Linked DNA regions of Blastochloris viridis. The protein of the gene in region 2 binds, or shares a complex with, the protein of the main gene of each other region. Links are inferred from orthologs where the notes say so. Each region holds a gene or a part of one and is shown on either strand. Other genes may lie near its edges.

Evidence for each region.
Region 1: the proteins of scpA (region 2) and meaB are in contact, whole or in part, in a crystal structure (PDB 8DPB), measured with the Methylorubrum extorquens proteins. The link is inferred for Blastochloris viridis from one-to-one orthologs. Residues at the interface, in SOR27001.1 of Methylorubrum extorquens: Glu577, Glu578, Asn579, Asp580, Gly581, Arg582, Arg583, Arg585, His596, Ala604, Ser605, Ala608, Asp609, Gly611, Phe612, Asp613, Val614, Asp615, Ile616, Gly617, Pro618, Leu619, Glu625, Arg628, Gln629, Val631, Glu632, Asn633, Asp634, Glu661; in SOR26638.1 of Methylorubrum extorquens: Arg20, Ala21, Ala24, Arg25, Thr28, Ser32, Arg33, Arg34, His37, Thr98, Gly99, Gly100, Ser101, Ile102, Leu103, Lys106, Thr107, Ala110, Ala113, Ile114, Asp115, Arg116, Ala118, Phe119, Ile120, Arg121, Pro122, Pro124.

The regions. Positions count from the first base shown.
Region 1 is NZ_CP012946.1:2,916,968-2,923,013, forward strand. What follows is about bases 1,426-4,233. They hold meaB (methylmalonyl Co-A mutase-associated GTPase MeaB), read right to left. Parts: upstream 3,431-4,233; coding sequence 2,420-3,430; downstream 1,426-2,419. Other genes in these bases: BVIR_RS12800 (PHA/PHB synthase family protein), read left to right, coding at 1,426-2,161; folP (dihydropteroate synthase), read left to right, coding at 3,593-4,233. In the rest of the region: BVIR_RS12795 (TIGR04283 family arsenosugar biosynthesis glycosyltransferase), read right to left, coding at 1-84; more of BVIR_RS12800, read left to right, coding at 365-1,425; more of folP, read left to right, coding at 4,234-4,414; folB (dihydroneopterin aldolase), read left to right, coding at 4,411-4,782; folK (2-amino-4-hydroxy-6-hydroxymethyldihydropteridine diphosphokinase), read left to right, coding at 4,769-5,266; BVIR_RS12825 (methylmalonyl-CoA mutase subunit beta), read left to right, coding at 5,431-6,046. UniProt on the Escherichia coli protein: Binds and hydrolyzes GTP. Likely functions as a G-protein chaperone that assists AdoCbl cofactor delivery to the methylmalonyl-CoA mutase (MCM) ScpA and reactivation of the enzyme during catalysis.
Region 2 is NZ_CP012946.1:2,671,486-2,677,709, forward strand. The notes cover bases 1,217-4,202. They hold scpA (methylmalonyl-CoA mutase), read right to left. Parts: upstream 3,800-4,202; coding sequence 1,634-3,799; downstream 1,217-1,633. Other genes in these bases: BVIR_RS11695 (hypothetical protein), read right to left, coding at 4,040-4,202. Also shown: BVIR_RS11685 (SGNH/GDSL hydrolase family protein), read left to right, coding at 1-1,081; more of BVIR_RS11695, read right to left, coding at 4,203-4,420; BVIR_RS11700 (hypothetical protein), read right to left, coding at 4,470-4,892; BVIR_RS16480 (GtrA family protein), read right to left, coding at 5,191-6,224. UniProt on the Escherichia coli protein: Catalyzes the interconversion of succinyl-CoA and methylmalonyl-CoA. Could be part of a pathway that converts succinate to propionate.

The DNA.
Region 1 (6,046 bases), 250 kb from region 2 along the record:
GCGCGCGAGGAAGGGCCGAAGCCGGAACAGCGCGGTGGCAATGCTGGTTTCTTCGTCCAAAACCGGCACGATGATCGACAGCATCGAAGCGTTTCCGTTCATCCCGGTCGCGGAAACTACGGTTTCGACCGAACCCCGCGCTCCGTTATAGGGTTCCCTCATGATCACGTCGTGATCGTGACAACAAATCCGCCGAGAACTCCTTGATCGGAAGGGTTTTTCCGCCGAGCCGACGAAACGCCGAGCCGATCGGCCAGATTTCGCATTCGACCATGGCCGCCCGGGCGCCGGCTCGACTTCGCCATGCGCCGGCGACCGGCGCGGCCCGGGACGAATTGCGGCGAACAGGCTTCGGAGAGTCGACATGGACGCCACCACCGGCCCCGTCTTGAGCCCGGCGCCCGCCACGCCCCCGGCCAGCGCGGACGAGGGCTACCCGTTCGACACCATCGACCGCGCCTTGCGCGCCGCCACCGCGCGGCTGACCGGCGGGCTGTCGCCGTTCGCGCTCTATACCGCCTGGCAGGACTGGGCGGTGCATTTCGCCTCCGCTCCCGGCCGCCAGCTCGCGCTGGCGTTCGACGCCGCGGACAGCATCCAGGCCTATGCCCGCTTCGCCACGGCCGCGATGTCCAGCACGGTCACCGGAGAGATGGCGACGCCGCCGGTCGCGCCCTCGCGCAACGATCACCGCTTCGACGATCCGGCCTGGGCGGGCCTGCCCTACGTGCTGTGGCAGCAGGCGTTCCTGGCCCAGGAGCAATGGTGGGAGCGCGCCACCCAGCCGGTGCGCGGCGTTGCCAAGATCAATGCCGACCGCGCCGCCTTCGTCGCCCGCCAGCTGCTCGACGCCGCCTCGCCCTCCAACCTGCCGTGGCTGAACCCGACCGTGGTGCGGCGCACACTGGAGGAAGGCGGCGCCAACCTCGCCCGCGGCCTCGCCAACGCCGCCGACGACGCTGCCGCCGCCCTCGCCAAGGCCGAGCGGCCGACCTCGCTGGCGTTCGAGGTCGGCGTCAACGTCGCCGCCACGCCCGGCACCGTCATCTATCGCAACGAGCTGATGGAGCTGATCCAGTACACCCCGGCGACGCCGTCGGTGCTGGCCGAGCCGGTGCTGATCGTGCCGGCCTGGATCATGAAGTTCTACATCCTCGATTTGTCGCCTGCGAACTCGCTGATCCGCTGGCTGGTCGGCCAGGGCCACACCGTGTTCGCGATCTCCTGGCGCAACCCCACCGACGCCGACCGCGACGTCGAGTTCGACGCCTACCGCACCCGCGGCATCCTGGCGGCGCTGGACGCGGTCGGCGCCGTGGTGCCCGACCGCAAGATCCACGCCTGCGGCTATTGCTTAGGGGGCACCCAGCTCGCCATCGCCGCCGCCAAGATGGCGCGCGACGGCGACGAGCGCCTCGCCTCGGTGACGCTGCTGGCGGCGCAGACCGACTTCTCCGAGGCTGGCGAGCTGATGCTGTTCGTCGACGAGAACCAGATCGCCTTCCTGGAAGACCTGATGTGGGACCAGGGCGTGCTGGAGAGCGGCCAGATGTCCGGCGCCTTCCAGCTGCTCCGCTCCAACGATCTGGTGTGGTCGCGGATGGTGAAGTCGTATCTGCTCGGCGAGCGCGACGTCGAAAGCGACCTTGCCGCCTGGAACGCCGACGCCACCCGCATGCCCTACCGCATGCACGCGCAGTATCTGCGCCGGCTGTTCCTGGAGAACCGCCTCACCGCCGGCCGCTACGTGCTCGACGGCCGGCCGGTGGCGCTGAAGGACATCCGGGTGCCGCTGTTCGTGGTCGGCACCGAGACCGACCACATCGCGCCGTGGCGCTCGGTCTACAAGCTGCATCTGTTCACCGAGAGCGAGCTGACGTTCGTGCTCACCTCGGGCGGCCACAATGCCGGCATCGTGTCCGAGCCTGGCCATCGCGGCCGGCGCCACCGCATCGCCACCGCCAAGGGCGACGACGCCTATGTCGACCCCGACAGCTGGCTCGCCACCGCGCCGGCCACCGCCGGGTCGTGGTGGCCGGCGTGGTCGGGCTGGCTTGCGGCGCGCAGCGCCGCCGATCGGGTGGCGCCGCCGCCGGTCGGCGCGCCAAGCGAGGGCCTGGTGCCGCTCGGCCCGGCGCCGGGCGCGTATGTGAAGGGGTGATACGGTTTCCGATTGATCAGCTCGGGCTCTTCTTCCTTCTCCCCTTGCGGGAGAGGGTGAAGAGCGATCTTTAGATCGCGAGGCGGGTGAGGAGTAAAACCGAGCCGCCGTGAAATGCCCCCTCACCCGGCTCGGATTTCGCTTCGCTCATCCTTGCCACCCTCTCCCGCAAGGGGAGAGGGTGAAGAGCGGCTCCCCACCGAGGCTGTTCAGAGGTCATCCTCCGGAAACCGTGTGAGGTGGGTGGGGTTCGTCCCTTCAGAACCCCAACAGCTCGGCGATCTCGTCGGCGGCGAGCGACACCGGCAGCGAGCCCTCGGCCACCGCCTGCTCCAGCGCCGGCACCCGCGCCCGCACCAAAGGGTCATTGTGGATGCGGGACTTCAGCCGGTCGTCGACCATCGCCCACATCCATTTCACCTGCTGGGCCCGGCGCTTTTCCTGCAATTCGCCCGCGGCGGTGGTCTTGGTGCGGTGGTCGAGCACGTGCGACCACAGCAGCTCGATGCCGTCCTTGGTCGCCGCCGAATAGGTGATCACCGGCGGCTGCCACACCTCGGACGCCGGGGTGAGGATGTGCAGCGCCGCCTTGTACTCGGCCGCCGCGATGCGGGCGCGGGCGAGGTTGTCGCCGTCGGCCTTGTTGACGGCGATGAGGTCGGCGAGTTCCAGCAAGCCCTTCTTGATGCCCTGCAGCTCGTCGCCGGCGCCGGGCAGCATCAAGGCGACGAAGATGTCGGTGAGATCGGCCACCGCGGTTTCCGACTGGCCGATGCCGACCGTCTCGACCAGAATGACGTCGTAGCCGGCCGCCTCGCACACCAGCATGGTCTCGCGGGTCTTGGCGGCGACGCCGCCCAGCGTGCCGGCCGAGGGCGAGGGCCGGATGAAGGCGTTGTCGTCGGCGGCGAGATTCACCATGCGGGTCTTGTCGCCGAGAATCGAGCCGCCGGTGCGGGTCGAGGACGGGTCGACCGCCAGCACCGCGACGCGGTGGCCTTTCGCGGTGAGGTGGCTGCCCAGGACGTCGATGGTGGTCGACTTGCCGACGCCGGGCACGCCGGTGATGCCGACCCGGATCGCCCGGCCGGTGTCGGGCAGAAGGTTGGCGAGCAGAGCCCGAGCGTCGGCCTGGTGGGCCGGCTTCTTGGACTCCACCAAAGTGATGGCGCGGGCCACCGCGGCGCGCTGGCCGGCACGTACGGCCTTGGCCAGCGCCGCGAGGGCGGGAGACAGGCTGGAAGTGGGGTAGCAGGCAGCGTTCGTCATGCCTTCGGCTTAGAGGGTTTGAGGAAAACTGGAAACCGCTTTGCGCATGGCAGCGCCCTGCCGCCACCGATGGTCTTGCCGCTTGACTCCGCGGCGGCCGCGCCGCAAAGCGGCGTAATGTCGCTCGCCGCTTCCAGCCTCTCCGCAACGCCGCCGCCTCGAATGGCCGATTCCCGCTGGCTCGACCGCGCGCTTCAGGCCCGCCGGCCGCTGGTGATGGGCATCCTCAACGTCACGCCCGATTCGTTCTCGGACGGCGGCTGCTTCGACGCCCCGGCGACGGCGCTCGCCCGCGCGCGCGCCATCCGGGATGAGGGCGCCGACATCCTCGATATCGGCGCCGAATCGACCAGGCCCTATGGCGACTCCGCGCCGGTCTCGGCCGAGGAGGAGTGGGCGCGGCTCGCCGAGACGCTGCCGGCGGCGGTGAGCTTCGGCATTCCGGTGTCGGTCGACACCATGAAGGCCACGGTCGCCGCCCGCGCGCTGAAAGCCGGCGCCGCCATGCTCAACGACGTGTGGGGCCTGCAACGCGACCCCGACATGGCGCGCGTCGCCGCCGAGCACGACGTGCCGGTGGTGGTGATGCACAACCGCGACAGCGTCGACCCCGACATCGACATCATGGCCGACATCGAGCGCTTCTTCGAGCGGTCGCTGGAGATCGCCGCCCGCGCCGGGCTGAAGCCGGAGCGCATCGTGCTCGACCCCGGCATCGGCTTCGGCAAGACGCCGCGGCAGAGCATCATCGCCATCGCCCGCCTGGCCGAGCTGTCGCTGTTCGGCCGGCCGATCCTGATGGGGCTGTCGCGCAAGCGCTTCATCGACGCGGTGTCGCCGGCGCCGCCGCTGCAGCGGCTGGCCGGCTCGCTGGCCGGCAACCTCGCCGCGGTGGCGGCGGGAGCGATGATCGTGCGGGTGCACGACGTGTTCGAAACGGTGCAGGCGCTGAAGGTGCGTGGCGCGATCGAGTCTGAGCGATGAGCGATCGTATTTTCGTCAAGGGCCTGATGCTGCACGCATTTCACGGCTGCCACGCGTTCGAGGCCGAGATCGGCCAGCATTTCGCGCTCGACATCACCCTCGACCTCGACCTTGGCGCCGCGGTGGCGACCGACCGGCTGTCGGCCACAGTGTCCTACGACGCCATCGTCACGGTGGCGCGCGAGGCGTTCCTCGGCCGCCGCTACAAGCTGGTGGAGGCCGCCGCCGGCGCCCTCACCGAGGCGCTGTTCGCGACCTTCCCGTCGATCGAGGCGATCGAGGTCACGGTGCGCAAGCCCAACGCGCCGCTGACGGCGGTGTTCGCCGAAGTCGGCGTCACCTTGGTGCGCCGCCGTGGCGCCGCCTGACGCCGCCTCGGCCCTGCTCGGGCTCGGCGGCAATCTCGGCGACGTGGCATCGACGCTCGACCGCGCGCTGGCGCTGTTGGCCGAGGCTGGCGAGGTCGCGGTGGTGCGGGTGTCGTCCGACTGGATCACCCCGCCGTGGGGCGTCACCGACCAGCCTGCCTTCGTCAACCGCTGCGCATTGATCGAGACCACGCTGTCGCCGCGGGCGCTGCTTGAACGGGCGCTCGAGGTCGAGCGCCGGCTCGGCCGGGTGCGCGAAGCGGGCACGCGGTGGGGGCCGCGCCCGGTCGATATCGACATTCTCAGCTATGACGACCTGACGCTGGACCAGCCCGGCCTGGTGCTGCCGCACCCCCATTTGTTCGAACGGGCGTTCGTGCTGGTGCCGCTGGCCGAGATCGCCCCCGATCGCGTCATCAACGGCCGCCGCATTGCCGACGCCGCGGCGACGATCGACCGCAGCGGCATGACGCGGGCGGGGTAGGGCGCAAACGCGAAGCGTGTTGCACCGATCCAACTCCGGTGGCGCAATGCGCCTCGCAAGTGCGCCCTGCCGACTCTCGGCGTCTGCCTATTGCCCTTTCCGCCCCGCTGGGTAGGGTCCGACGCATCCGTTTTCGCATCGATCCGGTTCAGGAGCCTCTCCCGATGACCGACGCCGACCTCAAGCTCGCGTCCGAGTTCGCCACCCCCACCCGCGACGACTGGATGAAGCTGGTCGAGACCGTGCTGAAGGGCGCGCCGTTCGACAAGAAGCTGGTCTCATTCACCGCCGACGGCATCCGCATCGAGCCGGTCTTTCCGCGCCGGGCCGACCGCGCCGCGCTGGCCGGCCGCACCGCCGGCACCGCCTGGCGGGTGGTGCAGCGCGTCGACCATCCCGATCCGGCCAAGGCCAACGCCCAGGCGCTGGAGGATCTGGAGAACGGCGCCACCGGCCTGACGCTGGTGTTCGCCGGCGCCATCGGCGCCCGCGGCTTCGGCCTGCCGCCGACGCCCCAGGCGATTTCGACCGCGCTCGGCGCGGTGGTGCTCGACGCCATCGCGCTCGACTTCGACCTCGGCCCCGAGGCGGCCGCGGTGCCCGGCGCGTTCGCCGCGCTGGTCGCAGAACTCGGCGTCGCCCCGGCTGCGCTCGACGTCCGCTTCGGCCTCGATCCGCTCGGCTCCGCCGCCGTGCGCGGCGGCCTCGCCAAACCGTGGCCGCAGCTCGCGCCGGCATTCGCCGCCGAGGTGGCCGCGCTGGCGAGCGCCGGCTTCCGCG
Region 2 (6,224 bases):
CGCCGGCGCGGAGGTCGCCGACGGCCTGTTTCTGCCCAGCGACGCCCGCGAAGGCTTCAAGGAGCCGGGCGGCGCCAAGGTGCCGCCGCAGCTCGATCTGCTCGCCGACCTGATGTGCGAAGGCCCGCGCGCAAGCCGCCTCACCTACCGCCTGCCAACCTATCCGCGCGGATCGAGCGAGATCGGCGTCGAGCCGGTGACGATGCGGTGGTGTCCGCGCACGGCGATGCGGCGGCCGATCGACCTCGTGCTGCTGTCGATCGGCGGCGACGACGTCGGCCTGTCCTCGCTCGCGCTCTACGCGGTGACGGACAGCGCCGCCGATGTCGCGCCGATCGCCGTTTGGGTCGGCCACGAGCTCCGCGTCCCGCCCAGCGTCGCGAACGCCAATCTGGAGGTGCTCGACGAGCGGCTGCAGGCGGTCAGGTCCGCGCTCGAGGACGGCTTCGGCGTGCCACCCGGCCGGGTGCTGCAAACCCAGTACCCGCCGCTGCAATACGACGAGACCGGCCAGCTGTGCGGCAGCCCGCCGACGCTCGGCCTCGACGTCGCGCCGCAACTGGCGTTCAGCCCGGAGCGGCTGCGCGAGGTGTCCGGCTTCCACGCCCGGCTGCTGCAACGGATGACATGCATCGCCAGCTCGAAGGGGGCGGACTGCCCGACCAATCTTGCCACCGGCGCCGGCACCGGCTTCCGCCTGATCGGCGACCATGTCGGCGCGTTCGCCCGCCGCGGCCTGTGTGCGCGCGAGCCGCAGCGCGCCCAGCTCGACCAGACGATGATGGCGGTGCCGCGCCGTTCGCTCGCCACCGGCGAGTTCGTGCCCTATTCGCCGGCGGCGACGCTGCCCTATGGCCGGCACTGGCGGCTGTTCCGCACCCCCAACGACGCCTTCCTCACCGCCAACACCCACCGCGACAACATCTCGCCGTTCGACGTGCTGCAGCCGGCCTACGCCGCGCTCTATGGCGGAGCGTTCCACCCCACCGCCGAAGGTCACGCCGTGATGGCCGACCACGTGGTGCGCCACGCCCGCACCGTGCTGGAAGAGCGGCAGAACGAGCCGGCGGGGACGCGCTGACGGCTGCCTTGGCCGGTGGAATTGGCGCGAAACGTCGCGGCAGTCACCGCCGGTCGTTCCCGGCCGAGCCGCTTAAGCGGCGAGGGAAGGGAACCCATCTGGAACGCAAATGGAAAGTGGGTCCCCTTCCCTCGCACCGCTTCGCGGTGCTCGCCGGGGACGACAGATCGCGGCTCCAATTCATATACCGCGACGCCGATGAAATCCCTTGCGCTGACTGTCTGTCGGCGCAAGGGCACAAGGCGAATTCCTTCGGAGACGCGGTATACCAACGGCCTTTACGTTTGACCTTTGGTCGACGTCGGCCTTCGGCCCATGCTTCGAGACGGCTGCGGAGCCTGCCTGGCATCGGGCGCGCCTACGGCGCGACCCGGTAGCAGCCTCATCAGCATGAGGCCGAGAAAGGTCGCTCCTCAGAGCCACTGGCGTCATCTGTCGTCCCGGCCGAACGGCGAAGCCGTGAGAGCCGGGACCGTCAGCAGGAAGAGAGCCCTCGTCTTCGCACGGTCCCGGATGCTCGCTTGCGCTCGCTCCGGGACGGCGAAACCTCGATTACTCCGCCGCCTGCTTGGGCAAGTGGCCGAGCTGGGTGGCAAGCTTCTCCAGCAGGCTCTCGGCAGCGTCGGCGATCACCGTGCCGGGCGGGAAGATCGCCGCGGCGCCGGCCTCGACCAGGGCCGGGAAGTCCTGCGGCGGAATCACGCCGCCCACCACCACCATGATGTCGCCGCGGCCCTCGGCCGCCAGCGCCGCCTTCACTTCCGGCACCAACGTGAGGTGGCCGGCGGCGAGCGAGGACACGCCGATGACGTGGACGTCGTTCTCCACCGCCTGGCGCGCCGCCTCCTGCGGGGTGGCGAACAGCGGGCCGATGTCGACGTCGAAGCCGAGGTCGGCGAAGGCGGAGGCGATCACCTTCTGGCCGCGGTCGTGGCCGTCCTGGCCGACCTTGGCGACCAGGATGCGCGGGCGGCGGCCCTCCTCGGCCTCGAACGCTTCGACGCGGCGCTGGATGCGGGCGACCTTGTCATCCATCTTCTTGAACTCGCGCTTGTAGACGCCGGAAATGGCGCGGATTTCGGCGCGGTGGCGGCCCCACACCCGCTCCAAGGCGTCGGAGATTTCGCCCACCGTCGCCTTCTGCCGCGCCGCCTCGACCGCCAGCGCCAGCAAATTGCCCTTGGCGCGGTCGGTCGCGGCATGGCTCAGCGCGTCGAGCCGGGAGGCCACCGCCGCCTCGTCGCGCTCGCCGCGCAGGCGCTTCAGCTTGTCGATCTGCATGGTGCGCACCGCCGAATTGTCGACCTTGCGCACGTCGATCGGCTTTTCGTCGGCGACGATGTACTTGTTGACGCCGACCACGGTCTGGGCGCCGGAATCGATGCGGGCCTGGGTCTTGGCCGCCGCCTCCTCGATGCGCAGCTTGGGAATGCCGGCGTCGATGGCCTTGGCCATGCCGCCGAGCGCTTCGACCTCCTCGATGTGCTGCCACGCCCGGCGGGCGAGATCGGCGGTGAGACGCTCGACATAATGGGAGCCGCCCCACGGGTCGATGATGCGGGTGGTGCCGCTCTCCTGCTGCAGGAACAGCTGGGTGTTGCGGGCGATGCGGGCGGAAAAGTCGGTCGGCAGCGCCAAAGCTTCGTCGAGCGCGTTGGTGTGCAGCGACTGGGTGTGGCCTTGCGTCGCCGCCATCGCCTCGATCGCGGTGCGCATGACGTTGTTGAACACATCCTGCGCGGTGAGCGACCAGCCCGAGGTCTGCGAGTGGGTGCGCAGCGGCAGCGACTTCAGGCTCTGCGGGTTGAACTGCTTCACCAGCTTGGCCCACAACAGCCGCGCCGCCCGCATCTTGGCGACTTCCATGTAGAAGTTCATGCCGATCGCCCAGAAGAACGACAGGCGCGGCGCGAACGCATCGACGGTGAGCCCAGCGTCCATGCCGGCGCGGATGTATTCGACGCCATCGGCCAGCGTATAGGCGAGTTCGAGGTCCTGCGTCGCCCCGGCCTCCTGCATATGGTAGCCGGAGATCGAGATCGAGTTGAACTTCGGCATGTTGGCCGAGGTGAAAGCGAAGATGTCGGAGATGATCCGCATCGAGGGCAGCGGCGGATAGATATAGGTGTTCCGCACCATGAATTCTTTGAGGATGTCGTTCTGGATGGTGCCGGCGAGCTTCTGCGCCGGCACGCCCTGCTCCTCGGCGGCGACGATGTAGAGCGCCATGATCGGCAGCACCGCGCCGTTCATGGTCATCGACACGCTCATCTGGTCGAGCGGAATGCCGGCGAACAGCGTGCGCATGTCGTAGATCGAATCGATCGCGACGCCGGCCATGCCGACGTCGCCCGACACCCGCGGATGGTCCGAATCGTAGCCGCGGTGGGTAGCGAGGTCGAACGCCACCGACAGGCCCTTCTGCCCGGCGGCAAGGTTGCGGCGGTAGAACGCGTTGGAGTCCTCCGCCGTCGAGAAGCCGGCGTACTGCCGCACCGTCCACGGCTGGTTGACGTACATGGTCGGGTACGGCCCGCGCAGATAGGGCGGCAGGCCGGGCCAGGTGTCGAGGAAGTCGAGCCCGGCGACGTCGGCGGGGCCGTAGGCGCTCTTGACCGGAATGCCCTCGGGGGTGAGCCACGGCTCGCCCGTCGCCTCGACGGCCGGCAGCGGAGCATCGGCGAATTCGACGCGGGTGAAATCGGGAATGCGGCTCATGGTGCTTCTCTGCGCCAAACGGCTGTTGCGGCGGCAACAATGCCGACCGGGACGTGACGACGTCAGGCCCCCGCCGATGCGCCGGGAGGCCGACCCTGATTGGCGCGATTATGCAGGATGCCGCCGCACGGGACCAGTGGGCAGGTGCGGCAGCGGCGCCCCGCCCTGCTGCATACCGGGCGCGGGCACGGCACAACGGCGAAGGCCGCCGCGCGGCGGCCGCTTCCGCCACGCGGCGGATCAGCCCGCCCGGCGGGCGACCCAGCGGCCGGAGCAGCCGCGCGAGGACGCCGTCCACACCCCGGCGCCGCGCGCGGCCGACACCCGGCCGGAGATGCTCAGCGTCTCCGCGCCGCGGCTGACGCGGGCGGTGACGCGGCCGTCGCGCCCGATGGTGCCGCTGACGTCGATGTTGACCTGGCCGGCATAGGCGATGGCGCCGCGCACCACCCTGACCGGGAACGAGGAGTTCGCCGCGCAGTTGCCGCGCAGTACATCAACGTAGACCGACCACAGGCCGTCGAAGGCGCGGGGCACAGCAATGGATTGGGCCATCGCCGGCGGCGCGGTCAACAAAGCGGCTGCAAGGGTGATGGCAGCAAAGACGGAATTCGCGCGCATGGAACCTCCAAAGCGTTCCGCGGAGCGGCCGCCGCGGCCACCCGCGGAGCTAAGCGGTCCGGGGCGCCGCCGGTTCCGATCGCCGGTGATAGGCGTAGGCGCTGATGACGCCGGCGACGGTGGCGGCCAACACGAAGATGACCGTGAGCGCCCAGCCGCCGGTGACGAAGCTCGACCGGAACCGCCACGCCGCCGTCAGCGGCAGCACGAAGCCCAGCACCGCGCCGACCAGCATCAGCCGGCCGGCGGTGTAGGCCTCCGCCCGGTCAAGCGCGAGACGCGCCAGCGGAAACGCAATGAAGCCGACCGGCGCCGCAACCAGCAGCGCCGCCGGCAGAGCGACGCCGACCATGAAGAACACCGTCGCACCGTCGAAATGGGTGCCGTGCACCGCGGCGATCAGGGTGAGCAGCACCACGCCGGCGGCGCCGCCGGCGATGGTGGCATGAAGGGAAGCGCGCCAAGTTTTCATGGTCATTCATCTAGTGACGTTGGCCCATGATGCCAGAGCAGCGCCGCCGATGAAATCGCGGCCGGATCATTCCACCCCACCTCGCAACGCAGGCCACGGATGACAGCCTGCGGGTGCGGTCAGGCAGCCGAGTATCGCCAAAAAATGTTCCGAGCTTAACGCACGGCAATCGACGCTACACCGAAGCAGCCACTCACACGCTGCCGGTACAAATCATCAGGGGCGACCGAACCAAATACTCTCGTTACATAGCGTACCCATCGGATATAGACCCCAAATGGTTCGTTCAAATCGGCGTTCATTCCATTTTTAAATCGATCCTACAAACACTCGGATAGCCGCCGTTGAATACGGCCAGAATATAGTTGCTAGCCTTGTCTAGATTATTATCTTCATTGCTCAGGTGAACCGGAACGGAGAAACCACGATAGTCACGCGGTGCGTTGACAGCTTTCATAACGTCCGGTCGCGGAATTAAGGGACGTGAAAATCCGATGACTCGCCCCGAGGACGAAAACGCAATTACCCAAAGTGGAGCACGCCGGTTCCCCTCGTGTGCGACCCAGCCATCTACAATAAAATCAAAATCGGATAATTTTCCAATTCTATCTACGTAATTCATAGAACAAGCTGGAGCGCTAGAGCCACGATTTAACACGTCTCCCGGTATTTTCGAATCGCTAGACTTATCTGAAAATGCCGACAATCGCCTTTCCCGTATATACTCAAGCGCACCTGCGATATTTTTCGACGACGGATAGACAACTCTAATTAATTGCTGATCATAGGCATTTGAAAGTATTGCGAATTTAGTTCTCTCAATGGCTTCAAATCTATTGTCTATAGCTTGGCGAAATGTTGTCCTAACATTCATCCAAACAGACGAAAGTGCGGCGCAGACGAGAAACACCGAAATAACCAGCTCACGCCTCTCACGCGAGCGAGCCGAACAAAGTCCGATCCTGACAACCGACGCACCAAGTCCCAGCCATAGTGCGAGTATCGGCGTCGCATACCGCGGCGCGAGCGCCGCTCCAGTCCCCACCGTCACTCGCGCATAAGCTGCCGCGCCTGCAGATGCAAAAACGAACATCGCGAAACAAAATAAAACAAACCCTGGACCGTCCACTTTACCTTGAGCGACAAATTGCTTCAGATAAAAAATACCTATTCCTATCCAAACAGACACAGCGACGACGCCAAGAGCGGCACAGATCGATAAATTTGTCGAAAACGGACCTCCTAGCATCGTAAAAAAGAACGCTATGATATTTTCCAGAGTCCGAAGTGACGGGTCGCCAATTTTTGTTGCGCCCCTTACCATATAAAAGA